4 regions of the Catenulispora sp. MAP12-49 genome follow, and region 2 is predicted to be linked to each of the others. Evidence: riboswitches for the same ligand, from Rfam matches in the RefSeq annotation. Region 2 holds a riboswitch; each other region holds the start of a gene.

Region 1 (4,175 bases), on a different contig from region 2:
GAAGGCGGCGGTGGACTTCCCCTTGCCGGGGCCGGTGTGCACGATCGTCAGCGGCCGGTTGCGGCGCTGGCGCGTGGTGAGGCCGTCGTCGGGGACGGATGTGGGCTGGCCCTGCGGCATCAGGCGGCCTTCCGGTCGGAACGGGGTCGGTTGCCGTGCACCGCCGCGGTGAGTGCGTCGGCGGCGAGGTCGGTGAGGGGCATGTGGTCGGCGCCGAGGTCGGCGGCCAGGCGCGCGGCCAGCCCCAGGCGCACCGGCCCGGCTTCGCAGTCCACGACGACGGCGGTGCCGCCGAGGGCCGCGACGGCCTGGAGCAGGTGGGCGGCGGCGCGGCGGGTGTCGGCCAGGGGGTCCTTGGAGTGCGAGGCCTGTGTCGCGCGGCCGTCGGTGACGATCAGGACGAGCGGGCGCCGATTCGGATCGCGCATGCGCTCGACCCGCAGGACGTCGGCGGCCTGGAGCAGACCGGCGGCCAGCGGGGTGCGGCCGCCGGTGGGCAGCGAGGTGAGGCGGGCGGCGCCGGCGTCGACCGACCAGGTGGGCGGCAGCGCGACCTCGGCGCCGCGGCCGCGGAAGGTGACCAGGCCGACCTTGTCGCGGCGCTGATAGGCGTCCAGGAGGAGCGAGAGGATCGCGCCCTTGACGGCCGCCATGCGCTGGCGGGCGGCCATGGAACCCGAGGCGTCCACGACGAACAGGACGAGATTGCCTTCCCGGCCCTCGCGAATCGGCTCGCGGAGGTCTTCGGAGCGCAGGCGCAGCGCGCCTTCGCGACGGCCTCGGGCGACCTGCTGGGGCGCGGCGGCGTGGACGGTCGCGATCAGATGGAGACCGCGCGCGCCGGGGCGGGCGCCGACCGAGCGGCCGCCGGTGGCGCGGGCGCGGGAGCGGCGGCCCTCGGCGCCGGTGCCGACGCCCTCGACCTGTAACAGGCGGGCTTTGAAGGGCTCGCTGGGCGCGGTGGGTGCCTGGTCGCGCGAGGAGCCGGACGTCTGCTTCTGCTCAGCGGATGACTCTCCGGGTGAGGCGCCTGCAGAGGGCTCTGACTCGGCACTGTTGGACGGGCCGCCGGAAGTATCACCGCCGTCGGGACCACCCGAGCCGCCGCCGTCGGGCCCGCCGCCGTCGGGCCCGCCGGAGCCGGGACCGGGATCAGGATCCTCATCCCCGTCGTCCATGGCCTCGTCCAGCCGCTCCTCGTCCAGGCCCGGCGCGTCGAAGGGATGCCGCCGCCGGCGGTGCGGCAGGGCCAGTGTCGCCGCCTGCCGCACGTCCTCGGCGATCACGACGTCGCGCCCGGCCCACGCCGCGAGCGCCGTCGCGGCGCGTGCCGTCACCAGGTCCGCGCGCATCCCGTCGACCTCGAAGGCCGCGCAGATGCGGGTGATGCGCAGCAGTTCGGAGTCCGGCAGCCGCACCGCGGGCAGCAGCGCACGCGCCGCCTCGATGCGTGCGGCCGTCTCCTTGTCCGCCTGCTCCCAGGCCGCTGCGAAGCCCTCGGGGTCGGCCTCGTAGGCCAGGCGGCGGCGGACAACCTCGGCGCGTTCGGCCGGCTCGCGGCTGGCGCGGACCTCGACGGTCAGGCCGAAACGGTCCAGCAGCTGCGGGCGCAGCTCGCCCTCTTCGGGGTTCATGGTGCCGACCAGCAGGAAGCGGGCGGCGTGGCTGATCGAGACGCCTTCGCGCTCGACGTGGGCGACGCCCATCGCGGCCGCGTCCAGGAGCAGGTCCACGAGATGGTCGTGCAGGAGGTTGACCTCGTCGACGTACAGCAGGCCGCGGTGGGCGGCGGCCAGCAGGCCGGGTTCGTAAGCGGCGACGCCGGAGGCCAGGACCTTCTCCAGGTCCAGGGAGCCCACGAGGCGGTCCTCGGTGGCGCCGACCGGGAGTTCGATCAGGCGGGCCGGGCGTGACTGGGCCGCGGCGGCGGCCGGAGCGCCCTGGCCGGGCACCGCGTGCGGGCCGTCCGGGCAGGCCGGGTCGGGGGCCGCGGGGTCACAGGAGAACCGGCAGCCGGGGACCACCGCGATCTGCGGCAGCACCGCGGCCAGGGCGCGCACGATGGTCGACTTGGCGGTGCCCTTCTCGCCGCGGACGAGCACGCCGCCGACCGCCGGGGACACGGCGTTGAGCAGCAGGGCCAGCCGCAGGTCGTCGAGACCGACGACGGCGGTGAACGGGTACGGCGGCACGCCGGATCAGCTCCTCACGGGTATCCACGCCCGACAGGTCTCCTCAAGAGAACACGCCGCGGGGGCGGCGTGCCTGGGGCGGTCGTAGTCTCCTGACTCTCAGATCCGCGCGCCTGCCCGGCCTTCCCAGAACACTGATGTTCCAGTGGCATCTCAAGCGGGAGGCACTCCCTGATCACAGTGGCGGGACCGCTCCGGATTCGCACCGGATTCCTGCCGACCGTCCCGCGTGCAGCATCCCGCAGCGATCACCGGCCGTCAAACCGCGTCCAGGCGGCGCCGGGTGGCGCGATGTCCGGATGTATCCCTCAATGGGAGGGTGAGCGAGCGACGGCGCAGACCCCGTGTCCTGGGTGAATACGAGCTGGACGGCGGCGCGTTCGCGCCGGCGCGGGGTGAGCAACGCGACACGCCCGACCCCCAGGAGCCGCTCCGCACGCTCGGGCGGCCCGCCGGGTCGCTGTGGCGGGCCGTGCTGCGCCGGATCCGGACCAGCTGACCGGCGACCAGCTGACTGACGGCCGGCTGACGGGCGGCCAGCTGTCTGACGGCCGGCTGACTGGCGCCGGACTACAGCGGAGGCCCGTCCCCCGGGTCCTCCTGATAGGAGTACCGCTGTTCCTCCCACGGGTCGCCGATGTTGTGGTACCCGCGCTCCTCCCAGAACCCGCGGCGGTCCTCGGTGAGGTACTCGATGCCCCGGACCCACTTGGGCCCCTTCCAGGCGTACCGGTGCGGCAGGATCAGCCGCAGCGGGAACCCGTGCTCGGGGGTCAGGGGCGCGCCGTCGTGGTGGGTGGCGAACACGACGTCCTCGCGGAGCAGGTCCTCCAGGCGCAGGTTCGAGCTGTAGCCGTACTCGGCCCAGACGGTGACGTGCGTCGCGTCCGGGGCCGGCGGCGCCAGATCGACGATGGTGCGGCCGGAGACGCCGCGCCAGGAGGCGTCGAGCATCGTGAACTTGGTGACGCAGTGGAAGTCGGCGATCACCTCGACGGTGGGCAGCGCGCCGAACTCCTCGTGGAACCAGACCGCCTCCTCGCCGTCGGCGGTGGCCCCGGTGACCCGGAAGTCCCAGCTCGCGGGCTTGAAGCGGGGCACGGGGCCGTAGTGCAGCACCGGCCACTCGCCGCGCTGCATGCGCTGGCCGGGAGGGAGCCGCTCGTCAGCCCGCGCCGTCCCGGCGTCTGTGTCCACCCCTGATCCCGGCTGCCCCATGGAGACCATCGTCCCAGATGTGGTGCACGGCACGTACCGCGGGGACTTGGCAGCGGGCGATAGGTAGCTTAGGCTCCCCTAAGTACCGATCGATCGCCGCTGGCGACCTCGCAGACAGCCGGAGCCCCGCTTGTACGCCTGCATATGCCACGCGGTCACCACCGCCGAGGTGGACGCTGCCGTCGCGCTCGGCGCCAAGTCCGTCAAGCAGGTCCGCAAGGCCACCGGCGCGGGTTCGGCGTGCGGGACGTGCGTGAAGCGGCTGAGCTGCCTGCTGGCCGCAGCGCGGGTCGCGGACTCGGCGCCGCCGGAGGCCATGCCCGAGGCCGAGCGGCTGCCGGAGAGGACTCCGGTCCACGCTCCGGCCCACAAGCCGGCTCCGGTCCCGGTCCCCGCGGCACGCACCGCGACCCCGGTCTTCCAGCACGCGCCGCACTGCCCGGCCGCGCTGCCCGCCCTGGGCTGATCGCGGACCGCTCCACCGGCTGATCCGAGTCCCACTCCCCCGGCCGGTCCCGGCCCGATTCCGCGCGCCCAGGCACTCCCTCTTTCGGCGCAATCCGCGCACACGCCGTTACCCCACCGGTCGGCGGCTCTGGCAATATCGGACGCCATGCAGGGTGACAAGGACATCATCGCGTTCCTCAACGAGCAGCTCACCGCCGAACTGACGGCCATCAACCAGTACTGGCTGCACTACAAGCTGCAGGACAACCGCGGCTGGAAGAAACTCGCCGAGTACACCCGCAGCGAGTCCATCGACGA
Region 2 (4,175 bases):
CCGTGTAGCCCTCGTACTGGCCGCGCACGTACTCGTCGGGTTGAACGGTGCGCACGGCCCTGAGAGCGCGGGCACGCTCATCGAGGATGTCGGCGGCCGCGCCGGTGCGAGGGGCTTCCATGACCAGATAAGCGAGCATCTGGAGCATGTGGTTCTGGACGACGTCGCGCACCGCACCGGCCCCGTCGTAGAAGCCGCCGCGGTCGGCCACGTCGAAGTCCTCGGCCATGGTGATCTGCACGCCGCGCACGTGGTGGCGGTGCATGAGCTCGCTGAGCAGGGTGTTGGCGAAGCGGATCGTCAGCAGGTCCTCGATGGCGTCCTTGCCGAGATAATGGTCGACACGACGGAGCCGCTCCTCGGGGAAGTGCTCGCTGAGCTCCACCTGCAGTGTGCGCGCGGACTCGAGGTCGCGGCCGAACGGCTTCTCCACGATCAATCTGGCCTGGTCGGCGAGTCCGGCTTCCGCGAGGCACTCGGCGGCCTTGGCGTACAGATTGGGCGGGATGGCCAGGTAGTGCGCGAGGAAACGGCTCCCGCGCGTCTGCTCGGCAATCGAACGGAAGCTGGCGGGCTCGTCGTAGTCGACGCGCGCCACGCGCAGTAGGTCGGCGAAGCGTGAGAAGGCGTCCTCGTCGACCTCGCCGTGAGCCGCGACCGCGTCGTGCGCGTGTTCGCGCAGACGCTCGATGGTCCAGCCGCTGCGGGTGACGCCCACGACGGGCACGTCCAGCGATTGCTTGCGGACGAGTTCGTAGAGCGCGGGCAGCAGCATCTTCTTGGCGAGATCGCCGGTGATGCCGAACAGCACGAGCGCGTCGGCGGCTTGCGTGGCGTTCGCAACGGGCTGGGTCGGTCCGCTTTCCTGCTCCGCCGAGTCTCGCGTGGATCCGCTCATGTCTCAAAGCTATTCCGCGGATCGGAGCGCCAACCCGATGTCGGGGTCTGACTGCGGCATTCGGGTGACATTGCACGCCGGCGGAAAGCCTTCGCCGATCAGAGTGCCGGAAGCCCCGCGGCCTGGAACACCTGCCGCAGCACCGCCGGATCCGATCCGGCCAGCGACGCGCCGTCCTTGGACGCCTTCCAGAAGTTGTCCGGCAGTGTCAGGGCCTTGCCGTCGAGCATCAGCGTCGGTGTCCCCTGCAATTGCAGCGCGTTGAAGTCCGACCAGTTCTGCTGTACCAGGCCCTTGTAGGTGCCGGCGTTCACGCAGGACTCGAACGCCGGCGTGTCCAGGCCTGGCACCTGCTTGGCCAAGGCGATCAGCGTCGCGGTGCTGCTGTAGCCGTCGGTGGTCTCGTCCGGCTGGTTGGCGAACAGCACGTCGTGGTACTCGTCGAACTTCCCGGCCTGCGCGGCGCAGGCCGCGGCGTTGCCGGACTGCAACGAGCCGCTGCCGTTGTCCTTGGTGTCGATCAGCGTCACCGGATGGAACAGCACCCGCAAGGTCCCCTTCGCCGCGTACGCCTTGTACACGGACGCCGATCCGGTCTCCAGCGCCCTGCAGAAGGGGCAGCGGAAGTCCTCGAAGATCGTCAAGGTGTGCGGGGCCGTCGCCGGACCGTAGGCCAGGGCCGTGGCCTTGTTCGCAGGGTTCGCATACTTGTCGGCGACCATCGAGCCGTCGGTCAGCGGGACGTAGGCCTTCGGCTTGGCAGAGTTCGAGCTCACCGCGATCCCGACTCCGACCGCGGCGCCGATCACCACCACGACGGTCGCGAGGATCCCCACGCGGCGGCCTTGCATGCTCATAGCCCATCCCTCAGCGACGTCGAAATCCAGATCCAACAACGTCCCGGATCTGACCACCGCGCCGCGGTGGCGTCAAGCCGAGCGGGCGCGCCTTGCCCAGTTTCGGGCCGCTCGCTACGGTGACCATGCCGTGGTGCTCGGGAAGACCGGTGGAAAACCGGAGCGGCCCTCGCCACTGTGATCGGGAATGCACCGGCTCCATGCCGGCCGCGCGGAGTACGCGCGGCGGCGGCCACTGGACGCGACCGCGTCTGGGAAGGCGGAGCCGGGGCGTCGACCCGTCAGCCAGGAGACCGGCCACGGCACCGAGAATCGACCATCCACGAGGTGCTGGAGGCGAGCCGCGTGAGCGTGCCTGCGAACAACCCTGACCGGCCTGTCCGGAATCCGTCCTCGGCGCCGCTGCGCTGGCTCCGTACCGACTGGCTGCGCTTCGCCGGTCTGCTGGCGGTGATCGTGGGGATGCACGTCGCGGCGTTCGGGATCCTCGCCGGCCTGGTCGCCCCGCATCACTACACCGTCGGCAAGCAGGTCTTCGGATTCGGCCTCGGCATCACCGCCTACACCCTCGGCATGCGCCACGCGTTCGACGCCGACCACATAGCCGCGATCGACAACACCACGCGCAAGCTGATGGCCGACGGCAAGCGGCCGGTGTCCGTCGGATTCTGGTTCGCGCTCGGACACTCGACGATCGTCGTCGCGCTGGCCGCGGCGATCGCCGCCGGAGCCCGGCAGGCCACGGACCTCACCGACGACAAGTCCGGCACGCGGCAGTCGCTCGGCGTGGTGTCCACGACTGCCTCGGGCACCTTCCTGTACCTGATCGGCATCCTGAACCTGGTCGCGCTGATCGGGATCTACAAGGTGTACAAGGCGATGCGGCGCGGCGAGTACGACGAGGCCGCCCTGACCGCGCAGCTGGACAAGCGCGGCTTCATGAACCGGATCCTGGGCCGGCTCACCAAGTCCATCAGCCGCCCGGGCCAGATGTACCCGGTCGGACTGCTCTTCGGCATCGGCTTCGACACCGCCACCGAGGTGCTGCTGCTGGCCCTGGCCGGCTCCAGCGCCGCGGCCGGCCTGCCCTGGTACGCGATCCTGTGCCTGCCGCTGCTGTTCACCGCGGGCATGACCTTGTTCGACACCCTCGACGGCACCTTCATGAACTTCGCCTACCACTGGGCTTTCTCCAACCCGATCCGCAAGGTCTACTACAACCTCACCATCACCGGCCTGTCGGTGGCCGTCGCCCTGATCATCGGCAGCGTCGAGCTCGTCGGCGTGGTCCACGACCAGTTCGGCGTCGTCAACCCGGTCACCGACTGGATCGCGAACCTGAACCTGAACAATGTGGGGTTCGTCATCGTCGGCGCGTTCGTCGCGGTCTGGGCGGCCGCGATCGCCTATTGGAAGATCGCGCGGGTCGAACACCGGTGGGACGTCACTGGGCAGGAGCCGTAGCGGCCGTTCGCCCTGGAACTTCACCGCGCGACCGTGACCCTCGGCGCCGCGATCATCTCCTTCAGCCCGACCTCGATCGGCGTCGGCTGTATGCCGAAGCGCTCGGTGGCGGCTGTGGAGTCCATGACGAACGGCTTGCGGAACTGGTACTGCGTCTCGCGCATCTCGCGGACGATCGGGTCGGTGAGGCCGCCGAGCCAGAGCATTGCGGCGGGCAGGGCGGAAAGGCGGGGCTCTGGCTTGGCGGCGAGGTAGGCGGCGGCGGTGGCCAGGTCGCGGATGGAGGCCGGGGCGGGGCTGGGGGTGTGCCAGGCGCGGCCCCAGGCGTGTTCGTCGTCTGCGATGGCTACCAGCATGCGGGCGACGTCGGCGACGTGGGTCCAGGTGTGCGGGGCGTCGGGGTCGGCGGGGACGGCGGCGCGCTTGCCGGCCAGGATCTTGGGCAGGACGGCGATGCTGAACAGGGTCTGGGTGCCGGCTCCGAGGTAGTCCGAGGAGCGGATCTCGGCAGTGCGCAGGTCGCCGGCTTCGTGGGCGGCGAGGGCTTCTTCCCACATGCGGGCGCGGACGCCGGCCTTCGTGCCGGCTGGCCGCAGGGGGTGCTGCTCGGTCATGGGGCCGTCCGGCGGGCCGTAGACGTACAGGTTGCCGGTGGTGATCAGCACCGCGCCGGTGGTGCGGGCGGCGTGCAGGAAGGCGGCGGCCAGGGGCGGCCAGTCGAGGGGCCAGCGGTTGTAGGGCGGGTTGGCGCAGTTGTAGAGGGCGGTCGCGCCGGTGCCGGCCTCGGCGAGCGCCGCCGCGTCCGAGGCGTCGGCGGCGATGCGCTCGATGCCGGGATGGTCGGGGCCGGTGCCGCGACGGGTGATGACGCGGACGTGCTCGCCGCGGTCGGCGAGGAGGGTGGCGGTGGCCGTGCCGACGGGGCCGGCACCGACTATGACGTGGGTGGACATGGC
Region 3 (4,175 bases), on a different contig from region 2:
CGGCCAGGTCGATCAGCGCCTTCTGCGGCAGCTCCCACGCCGTCCGGTACAGGGCCCTGATCTCCGCCGGCAGCGCCTCGACGCCCTGCACCGACCCCTCGGCGCGCTTGATCGTCTCGCGCACCGCCGGGGTCCACAGCCCCAGCGCCTTCAGCTCGCCGACCAGCGCGCTGTTGATCTGCAGGAACTCGCCCGAGAGCGTCTCGCGCTTGAACAGGTTCGACACCTGCGGCTCGATGCACTCGTAGCAGCCGGCGATGGAGGCGATGGTCGCGGTCGGGGCGATCGCCACCAGCAGCGAGTTGCGAAGGCCGGTGGCCGCGATCCGGCCGCGGACCTCGGACCAGCGCGTGGCGAGTTCCGGGGAGGTGGCGACGTTCCACAGGTCGGGCTGGAGCGCGCCGCGGGCCGCGCGGGTGTCCGCGAACGCCGGGTGCGCGCCGAACTCCTCGGCCAGCCCGGCCGAGGTCTCCAGCGCCGTCAGGTAGATCTCCTCGGAGATCCGGGTCGACAGCTCCCGGGCCCGCGGGTCGTCGAACGGCAGCCGCAGGGCGAAGAACGCGTCCTGCAGCCCCATCAGGCCCAGCCCGACCGGACGCCAGCGCGGGTTCGACGCCGCGGTCTGCTCGCTCGGGTAGTAGTTGATGTCGATGACGCGGTCCAGGAAGACGACGGCGGTGCGGACCGTGGCGCGCAGCCGGTCCCAGTCGACCGCGTCCCGGGACGGCGTCAGGTGCGCGGCCAGGTTGATCGAGCCCAGGTTGCAGACCGCGGTCTCGGCGTCGGAGGAGACCTCGATGATCTCCGTGCACAGATTCGACAGGTGCACGGTGTTACCGGGAACGCCGGTCTGGTTGCACAGGTTGTTGGAGGCGTCCTTGAACGTCATCCAGCCGTTGCCGGTCTGCGCCAGCGTGCGCATCATCTTCCCGTACAGCTCGCGCGCCGAGACCTGGCGGGCGTAGCGGCCCTCGGCCTCGGCCTCGCGGTACGCCGCGTCGAACTCCGCGCCCCACAGGTCCGGCAGCTCCGGCACCTGATCCGGGTCCATCAGGGACCAGACGCCGTCGGCCTCGACCCGCCGCATGAACTCGTCCGGGATCCAGTTGGCCAGGTTCAGGTTGTGGGTGCGGCGCGCGTCCTCGCCGGTGTTGTCCCGCAGCTGCAGGAACTCCTCGATGTCCGGGTGCCACGGCTCCAGGTACACACACGCCGCGCCCTTGCGCCGGCCGCCCTGGTTGACCGCCGCGACCGAGGAGTCCAGCGTGCGCAGGAACGGCACGATGCCGTTGGAACGGCCGTTGGTGCTGCGGATCAGCGCGCCGCGCGAGCGGACGCGGGAGAAGCCGATGCCGATGCCGCCGGCGAACTTCGACAGCCGCGCGACCTGGTGGTAGCGGTCGTAGATGGAGTCCAGCTCGTCGCGCGGGCTGTCCACGAGGTAGCACGACGACATCTGGGTGTGCCGGGTGCCGGAGTTGAACAGCGTGGGGGAGCTGGGCAGGTAGGCCAGCGAGGACATCAGGCGGTAGAAGCCGATCGCCTCCTGCGGGTCCTGCGACAGCCCGGCGGCCACGCGCAGCAGGAAGTGCTGCGGCGTCTCGATGACGCGCCGGGTCACCGGGTGGCGCAGCAGGTAGCGGTCGTAGACGGTGCGCAGCCCGAAGTACTCGAACCGGAGGTCGCCGTCGGGGTCGATCGCCGCGTCGAACTCCGCCGCCGAGGCGGCGACCAGGTCCGCGGTCACGTCGCCGATCAGGCCCTCCCGATGCCCGACGGCGATGGACGCGCTGAAGGAGGTCGCGCCCTGGCCCGCGGCCTCGGCGGCGACGACCTCAGCGAGCAGGCGCGCTGCGAGCTTCGAGTACTGCGGCTCCTCGCCGATCAGCTCGGCGGCGCTCTGGACGGCGAGGTCGGCGATCTGCTCCGCGGTCGCGGCCGGCGGCAGGCCCGCGAAGGTCTTGCGGGCGACGCGGCCCGGGTCGACGTCGGGCAGGTCGGCGGACCAGACGGTGATCCGCTGTTCCAGAGCGTGCTCGGTTTCCGCGACCTGATCGGCCTCAGCAACCTGCGCACCAGCCGTGGCCTGCTCCAGGGTGACCGTCACAACCTTCTCCTCGCCAGTCGTAGGTCCGGTCCGGACCGATGGCGAGCAGACACCGGAAGGCGCGCTGAAGTCGCGACGCGTTCCGCCGTCAGCCGTCCCACGCGGCGTCGGACCAGCCGTGCCCCACGTCCGGGCACGGCACCGCTGGCAGGTCTTCGGACTCGCGGGCGTTCCCGGGGAGCCGAAAAGCGCTCCGGGACCCTACTGGCCGTCACTTCCCAGGCCCGCCCGAAGGCGTTCGGTGGCCCAGTGTGCACGACGGCGGTCGTTCCCACTCACCGCTGCGGGGCAGTCCCGGTTTCGCACCGGGTTCCCTCTTGCCTCGGCCGTCGCCCTGTCGGGGGAGGCGGCCGAACCAGCTGCGTCGGACACCATATCTTGTGGCGGGCCGGAATCTCCAATCAACATGCTGTATGTCAGAGGGCTTCTGCAAGATTCAGTCCACAATGCAAGGATGGAGCATGGCCAAGTTGATCTATTCGGCGATCGCCTCGCTCGACGGGTACGTGGAGGACGCCGGCGGCGCGTTCGAGTGGGCCGCGCCCGACGAACAGGTGCACATGTTCGTCAACGACCTCGAACGTTACGTCGGCACGTACCTCTACGGCCGCCGGATGTACGAGACGATGCGCTACTGGGAGACCGAGGGCGCGAGTCCCGGCGGATCCCCTGTGGCCCGGGACTATGCGGGGATCTGGCGGGCGGCTGAGAAGATCGTCTACTCGCGGACGCTCGAATCCGTGTCGACCGCTCAGACACGGCTGGAGCGGGAGTTCGACGCCGACGCCGTCCGGCGGCTCAAAGAGGCCTCGCCCTCGGACCTGACCATCGGCGGTGCCGAGCTGGCCGGCCAGGCGATCGCCGCGGGCCTGGTGGACGAGATCCAGCTGCTGCTGAACCCGATCCTGGTGGGCGGCGGCAAGCCCGCCCTGCCCCAGGATGTGCGCGTGTCGCTGGAACTGGTGGACGAGCGCCGCTTCGCCGGCGGCGTCGTGTTCCTGCGCTACGCCGTCGTGGGCTGACTACTGGAAGGTCGCGTGCGCCGGCCGCAGGTAGATCCGCACGCGGGCCGGCGCGTCGCCCACCGGGCCGTCCATCGGCAGCGCGTAGCGGTCGGCCAGGACGGCGAAGAACTCGCCCTCCGGGTCCGGCTCGATGCGCTCCACGGTGCCGCGCAGCTCCAGGTAGCGGTACGGCGCCTCGGGGTCGTTGATCGAGACCGCGGCGCTCGGGCGCTCGCTGAGCTCGCGGTACTTCGCGCGCTTGGTCGAGGTGGTGAAGGACAGGAACTCGCCGTCCCACAGGAACCACATGGGGTTCACGTGCGGGGTGCCGTCGGCGCGGATGGTCGCCAGGTGGCAGAAGACCGGGCGCTCGAGCAGGTCGGCGTGGGAATCGGGGATGACGGACATGCCTCTACTCCAACGCGGTGTGCGGGAACGGGCAAGGAGAGAGTCGGACTTGCTGCGATCACGAATCGTGATCGCCGGGGGCTGCGATGCCCGTGCGCATCACGGCCCACCACTCGGCGACCCGGTCGGCGACGTCGGCGTGGCCCGCCAGGATGCCGGACACGTGCTGGACGCCCTGGAAGCCGGCGATCGAGGCCCGGGCCAGGGCCGCGGGATCGGCGCCGGGGCGCAGTTCGCCCTGTTCGGCGGCGGTGTGGAAGAGCCCTGTCGCGGTGGCGATCCAGTCCACGAAGGGCAGGGGCACCGGCTCGGCGATCTGGGAGCGCTCGGCCTGCAGGCGGACGGTCGCGCGGACGACGGGGTCCTCGCGGATCTGCGCCGCCACCCGGGCGAAGATCTCGCCGAGCAGGTCCAGCACGCGGTCGTTGCCCGGCCGGGCTTCGGCGATCACCGCGGGCCACTGCTCGTAGCACTCGCGCAGGATCGCCACGACCAGACTCGCCTTGGCCGGGAAGTGGAACGCCAGCGCCCCCTTGGTGACGCCGGCACGCGCGGCGATCTCGCTGGTGGTGGCCGCCGCGTAGCCGACCTCCGCGAAGCACTCCGCCGCGGCCAGCACGATGGCACGGCGCGTGCGGCGGGCCCGCTCCTGCGTC
Region 4 (4,175 bases), on a different contig from region 2:
CAAGGTGCGCGCGAAGGAGGTCTATGGCCGCGACCTCGCCTCCTCCGTCGCGATGTGGCGCTTCCTGCTGGACATCGACCTGACCAGCGAGGTCCATGCCGACGTGCCGACCGACGCCCCGCTGATGTTCCTGCTCGCCGATCCCCGGCAGGCGGTGCCGCGGCTGCAGGACGATGTGTATGTGCGGCTCGTGGATGTGGACCGGGCCCTGACGGCGCGGCGGTACGCGGCGCCGGTGGACGCGGTGTTCGAGGTCTCGGATCCGTTCTGCCCGTGGAACACCGGACGGTGGCGGCTCAGCGGTGATGCTTCCGGAGCCGTCTGCGAGCGGACCACGGATCCGGCGGATCTGGTGCTCGGGCCGCGCGAGCTCGGGTCGGCCTACCTCGGCGGCTTTGCGTTGGCCGCGCTCGGCCGGGCGGGTCGGGTCGAGGAGCTGCGGCCGGGGGCGCTGGCCGAGGCGTCGCGGGCTTTTGTGAGCGATATCGCGCCGTGGCTCCCGTTCGGCTTCTGACCTCCATCTCATACTGTGGGCACCATGAACGAGGTATCGGAGAAGGATTACAACGGCGTACTCCTGCGGCGGCACCCGGCGTCCGGCAACGGCGTGGTCGCGGAGATCGTGCTGAACCGCGCTTCGGCGATGAACGCCATCTCGACCGGGATGGCCGCGGCGATCCGGGACGTCGCGCCGGAGCTGGCCGAGGACCCGGCGGTGCGCGCCGTCGTGGTGTCGTCGGCGCCGCCCGCGGCCGAGGGGAAGAACCACGCGTTCTGCGTCGGCGTGGACCTCAAGGAGCGCAACCAGATGAGCGACGCCGAGCTGGTCGCCACCCGGCCGGCGTTCCGGCGGACGTGGGGCGCGTTCGGCTCGCTGCCGATGCCGGTCATCGCCGCGGTCTCCGGCTACGCCCTGGGCGGCGGCTGCGAGCTGGCGCTGGGCTGCGACCTGATCGTGGCCGACGACGGCGCGGTGTTCGGGCTGCCCGAGGTCTCGGTCGGCGTGATCCCCGGCGGCGGCGGGACGCAGACGCTGGTGCGGCGCGTGGGCATGAACCGCGCCGCGGACCTGATCTTCACCGCGCGCCGCATCGACGCCGACGAGGCCGACCGGTTCGGGATGGTCGACCGGCGGGTGCCGGGGACCTCGACGGCCCGCGGGGCGGCGCTGGAGCTGGCGCAGCAGATCGCGAAGAACTCGCCGATCGGGGTGCGCAACGCCAAGCACGCGCTGAAGGTCGGCGCGGACCTGCCGCTGGCCGCCGGGCTGGACGTGGAGGACGGGGCGTGGCGGGCCACGGCGTTCTCGGCGGACCGGGCCGAGGGCGTGCGGGCGTTCGTGGAGAAGCGGGCGCCGGTCTGGCCGTGAGGCAGCGCGGGGGTTCTGAAGTAGCGCAGAGGCCTTGAAGCGGCGCAGAGGTCTTGGAGTAGTGCAGAGGCCTTGGAGTAGCGCAGAGGCCCTGGAGTAGCGCAGATCACCGGCCGTCGCCCCTTTTGTCGTTAGGCGAGTGCCCGAGTGCTTGCTAGCGTCATGGGCGACGGCGGTGCGCCGTCCACATCGTGTGCAGCGAAGCCGGTGAAAATCCGGCGCTGTCCCGCAACTGTGAGCTCCCTGCCGGGAGCGAGCCAGGTCGCCTCATGCGATGTGCCAAGGTTCGGCCCTCGAGGTTCGGGGCGGTCCGGCTGTGTGCGCGTCACGCCTGCCTGGGTCGGCGCGCGCGGCGGGGACCGCGGATCAGCCGGAGGAGCTGACCTCGTGCATTCTCGTCTGCACAATTCGACGCGGCGCGTGGCCGTCGGCCTCGTCGCGGCCTCGGCGCTGCTGGCCGCCGGGTGTTCGTCGTCGAAGTCGGCGTCGGCCCCGGCCGCTTCCGGCAGCACGTCGGCCACGTCCGCCGCCTCGTCCGCGGCCGCCTTCCCGGCCACGATCACCGCCAAGAACGGCGCGGTGAAGCTGGCGGCCGAGCCGAGGAAGATCGTGTCGCTGTCGCCGTCGGCCACCGAGGACTTGTTCGCCATCGGTGCCGGCTCGCAGGTCACGGCGGTCGACGACCAGTCGGACTTCCCCGCGAGCGCTCCGAAGACCACGCTGTCCGGCTACAAGCCGAACGCCGAGGCGATAGCGAAGTACAACCCGGATCTGGTGGTCGTCGCCGACGACAGCTCGCAGATCGTGGAGCAGCTCGGCAAGCTGAACGTCCCGGTCCTGTGGTTCGACGCCCCGAACACTCTGGACGACGCCTACACCCAGATCACCGGACTCGGCGCCGCCACCGGCCACACCGCCGCCGCGGCCACCGAGGTCGCCGGCATGAAGCAGCAGATCACCGAGGCGATCGCGGCCACGAAGAAGCCGGCCACGCCCCTGAAGTACTACTACGAGGTCGGCACCCCCGGGAACTACAGCGCCACCTCCAAGACCTTCATCGGCTCGATCTTCGCCCAGTTCGGCCTGACCAACATCGCCGACCCGGCCGACAAGACCGGCGGCCGCTACCCGCAGCTGTCCGACGAGTACCTGGTCACCGCGGCCCCCGACCTGATCTTCCTGGCCGACACCAAGTGCTGCCAGCAGACCTCCGCCACCGTCGCCGCCCGCCCCGGCTGGTCCGCGATCCCGGCGGTGAAGAACGCGGCGAAGGGCACGGTCGTCGGCATGGACGACGACATCGCCTCCCGCTGGGGCCCGCGCCTGGTGGATCTGGTGCAGCAGATCTCGAAGGCCGTGAACCAGGCCCAGGGCTGAGCCACCGCGATGCGGCGGCAGGGAGCGGACGCGGATGCCGACGCGGCGGCGGCGGGGGGCGCCGAAGCCGCGGCGGTCGACGCTGGGCAGGTGACGGCGGCGGCCGACGGCGGCCGGACTGATCTCCGCGCGACCACCAGCGATCTGACTCCCCCGCGCCGCCGCCTCGCCCGCTTCACCATCGCTCGCCCGACCATCGCGCTCCTCGCCGCGACTGCGGTCCTCTTCCTCGCCGTCCTGGTCTCCAGCCTCGGCGGTGCCGCGGGCCTTCCGGTCGCCGGCACCGCCAAGGCGCTGCTGGACAAGCTGCCCTTCGTCGACCTGCACACCGGGCTCGGGCCGGTGCAGCAGAGCGTGCTGGACCAGATCCGGCTGCCGCGCGTCGTCCTGGCCACGCTGGTCGGGGCGTTGCTCGCGCAGGCGGGGGCTGCGTATCAGGGTGTCTTCCGCAATCCGCTCTCCGATTCCGGGACCATCGGGGCCTCCGCCGGTGCCGGGATGGCCGCGACTCTCGTCATCGTCTACGGCGGCGGGCCCGAGCACACCGTGGCGGGGATCGGTGCGGTGCCGCTGGCCGCGTTCGTCGGGGCGCTCGGCGGGGTGCTGGCCAGTTATGTGCTCGGCACGCTCGTGGGTCGGGGCGGGACCGCATCGCTCATCCTCGCCGGGGTCGCGGTCAGTTCGTTCGTCGGGGCGGTGCAGGCGTTCGTCATGCAGCGGAGCACCACCGATGTGCGGCAGGTGTACTCGTGGCTGTTCGGGAGTTTCGCCTCCGCCGACTGGTCGCTGGTGCGGTTGGCGCTGCCGTATGCCGTCATCAGTGTCCTCATCGTCACGGTGCACGCGCGGCATCTGGACGTCCTCGCGCTCGGTGATGACGAGGCCGCCACGCTCGGCCTGAACCCGGTGCGCACCCGGCTGATCGTGCTGGCCGCGGCCTCGCTGGCGACCGCGACGGCGGTGGCGGTCAGCGGGATCATCGGCTTCGTGGGGCTGGTGGTGCCGCATGTCGTGCGGCGGGTCGCCGGGCCCGGGCACCGGCTGCTGCTGCCGATGAGCCTGCTGGTGGGCGGTGCGTTCCTGGTGCTGGCCGACCTGCTCGCGCGGACCGCGCTGGCGCCGGCCGAGCTGCCGATCGGGGTGGTGACCTCGTTCGTCGGGGCGCCGTTCTTCCTGGTGATCCTGCGGGCGACGCGGGAGCGGGACCGGTGAGCGCGGTCAAGGCCGCCGGGGTGCGGGTGAGGCTGGACCACAAGCCGATCCTGCACGGGGTCGACCTCGCCGTGGCCTCCGGCTCCTGGCACGCCGTGCTCGGTCCGAACGGCGCGGGCAAGTCCACGCTGCTCAAGGCGATCGTCGGCATCCTGGCGTACCAGGGCGACATCCGGGTCGGCGGGGAGTCGGTCGCGAAGCTGTCCGCCAAGCACCG

Evidence for each region. A riboswitch is a leader RNA that binds a small molecule or an ion and turns the genes downstream of it on or off. The one in region 2 is predicted to bind cobalamin.
Region 1: another riboswitch for cobalamin. It lies ahead of ABIA35_RS19140 (putative cobaltochelatase); the one in region 2 lies ahead of ABIA35_RS12130 (HoxN/HupN/NixA family nickel/cobalt transporter).
Region 3: another riboswitch for cobalamin. It lies ahead of ABIA35_RS45890 (ribonucleoside-diphosphate reductase subunit alpha); the one in region 2 lies ahead of ABIA35_RS12130 (HoxN/HupN/NixA family nickel/cobalt transporter).
Region 4: another riboswitch for cobalamin. It lies ahead of ABIA35_RS03360 (ABC transporter substrate-binding protein); the one in region 2 lies ahead of ABIA35_RS12130 (HoxN/HupN/NixA family nickel/cobalt transporter).

The regions. Positions count from the first base shown of each region.
Region 1 covers NZ_JBGCCP010000009.1:198,512-202,686, forward strand. The annotation lists gene cobO (cob(I)yrinic acid a,c-diamide adenosyltransferase) at 1-120, opposite strand, end outside; gene ABIA35_RS19140 (putative cobaltochelatase) at 120-2,192, opposite strand; cobalamin riboswitch at 2,280-2,406, opposite strand; gene ABIA35_RS19145 (hypothetical protein) at 2,512-2,691, shown strand; gene ABIA35_RS19150 (sulfite oxidase-like oxidoreductase) at 2,763-3,410, opposite strand; gene ABIA35_RS19155 ((2Fe-2S)-binding protein) at 3,541-3,876, shown strand; gene bfr (bacterioferritin) at 4,024-4,175, shown strand, end outside.
Region 2 covers NZ_JBGCCP010000004.1:445,349-449,523, reverse strand. The annotation lists gene zwf (glucose-6-phosphate dehydrogenase) at 1-898, opposite strand, end outside; gene ABIA35_RS12135 (DsbA family protein) at 997-1,755, opposite strand; cobalamin riboswitch at 1,870-2,072, shown strand; gene ABIA35_RS12130 (HoxN/HupN/NixA family nickel/cobalt transporter) at 2,101-3,219, shown strand; gene ABIA35_RS12125 (NAD-dependent epimerase/dehydratase family protein) at 3,240-4,172, opposite strand.
Region 3 covers NZ_JBGCCP010000053.1:31,186-35,360, reverse strand. The annotation lists gene ABIA35_RS45890 (ribonucleoside-diphosphate reductase subunit alpha) at 1-2,107, opposite strand, end outside; cobalamin riboswitch at 2,236-2,482, opposite strand; gene ABIA35_RS45885 (dihydrofolate reductase family protein) at 2,569-3,129, shown strand; gene ABIA35_RS45880 (PPOX class F420-dependent oxidoreductase) at 3,130-3,519, opposite strand; gene ABIA35_RS45875 (ScbR family autoregulator-binding transcription factor) at 3,578-4,175, opposite strand, start outside.
Region 4 covers NZ_JBGCCP010000001.1:712,981-717,155, forward strand. The annotation lists gene ABIA35_RS03350 (GNAT family N-acetyltransferase) at 1-514, shown strand, start outside; gene ABIA35_RS03355 (enoyl-CoA hydratase/isomerase family protein) at 539-1,369, shown strand; cobalamin riboswitch at 1,526-1,651, shown strand; gene ABIA35_RS03360 (ABC transporter substrate-binding protein) at 1,757-2,746, shown strand; gene ABIA35_RS03365 (FecCD family ABC transporter permease) at 2,756-3,958, shown strand; gene ABIA35_RS03370 (ABC transporter ATP-binding protein) at 3,955-4,175, shown strand, end outside.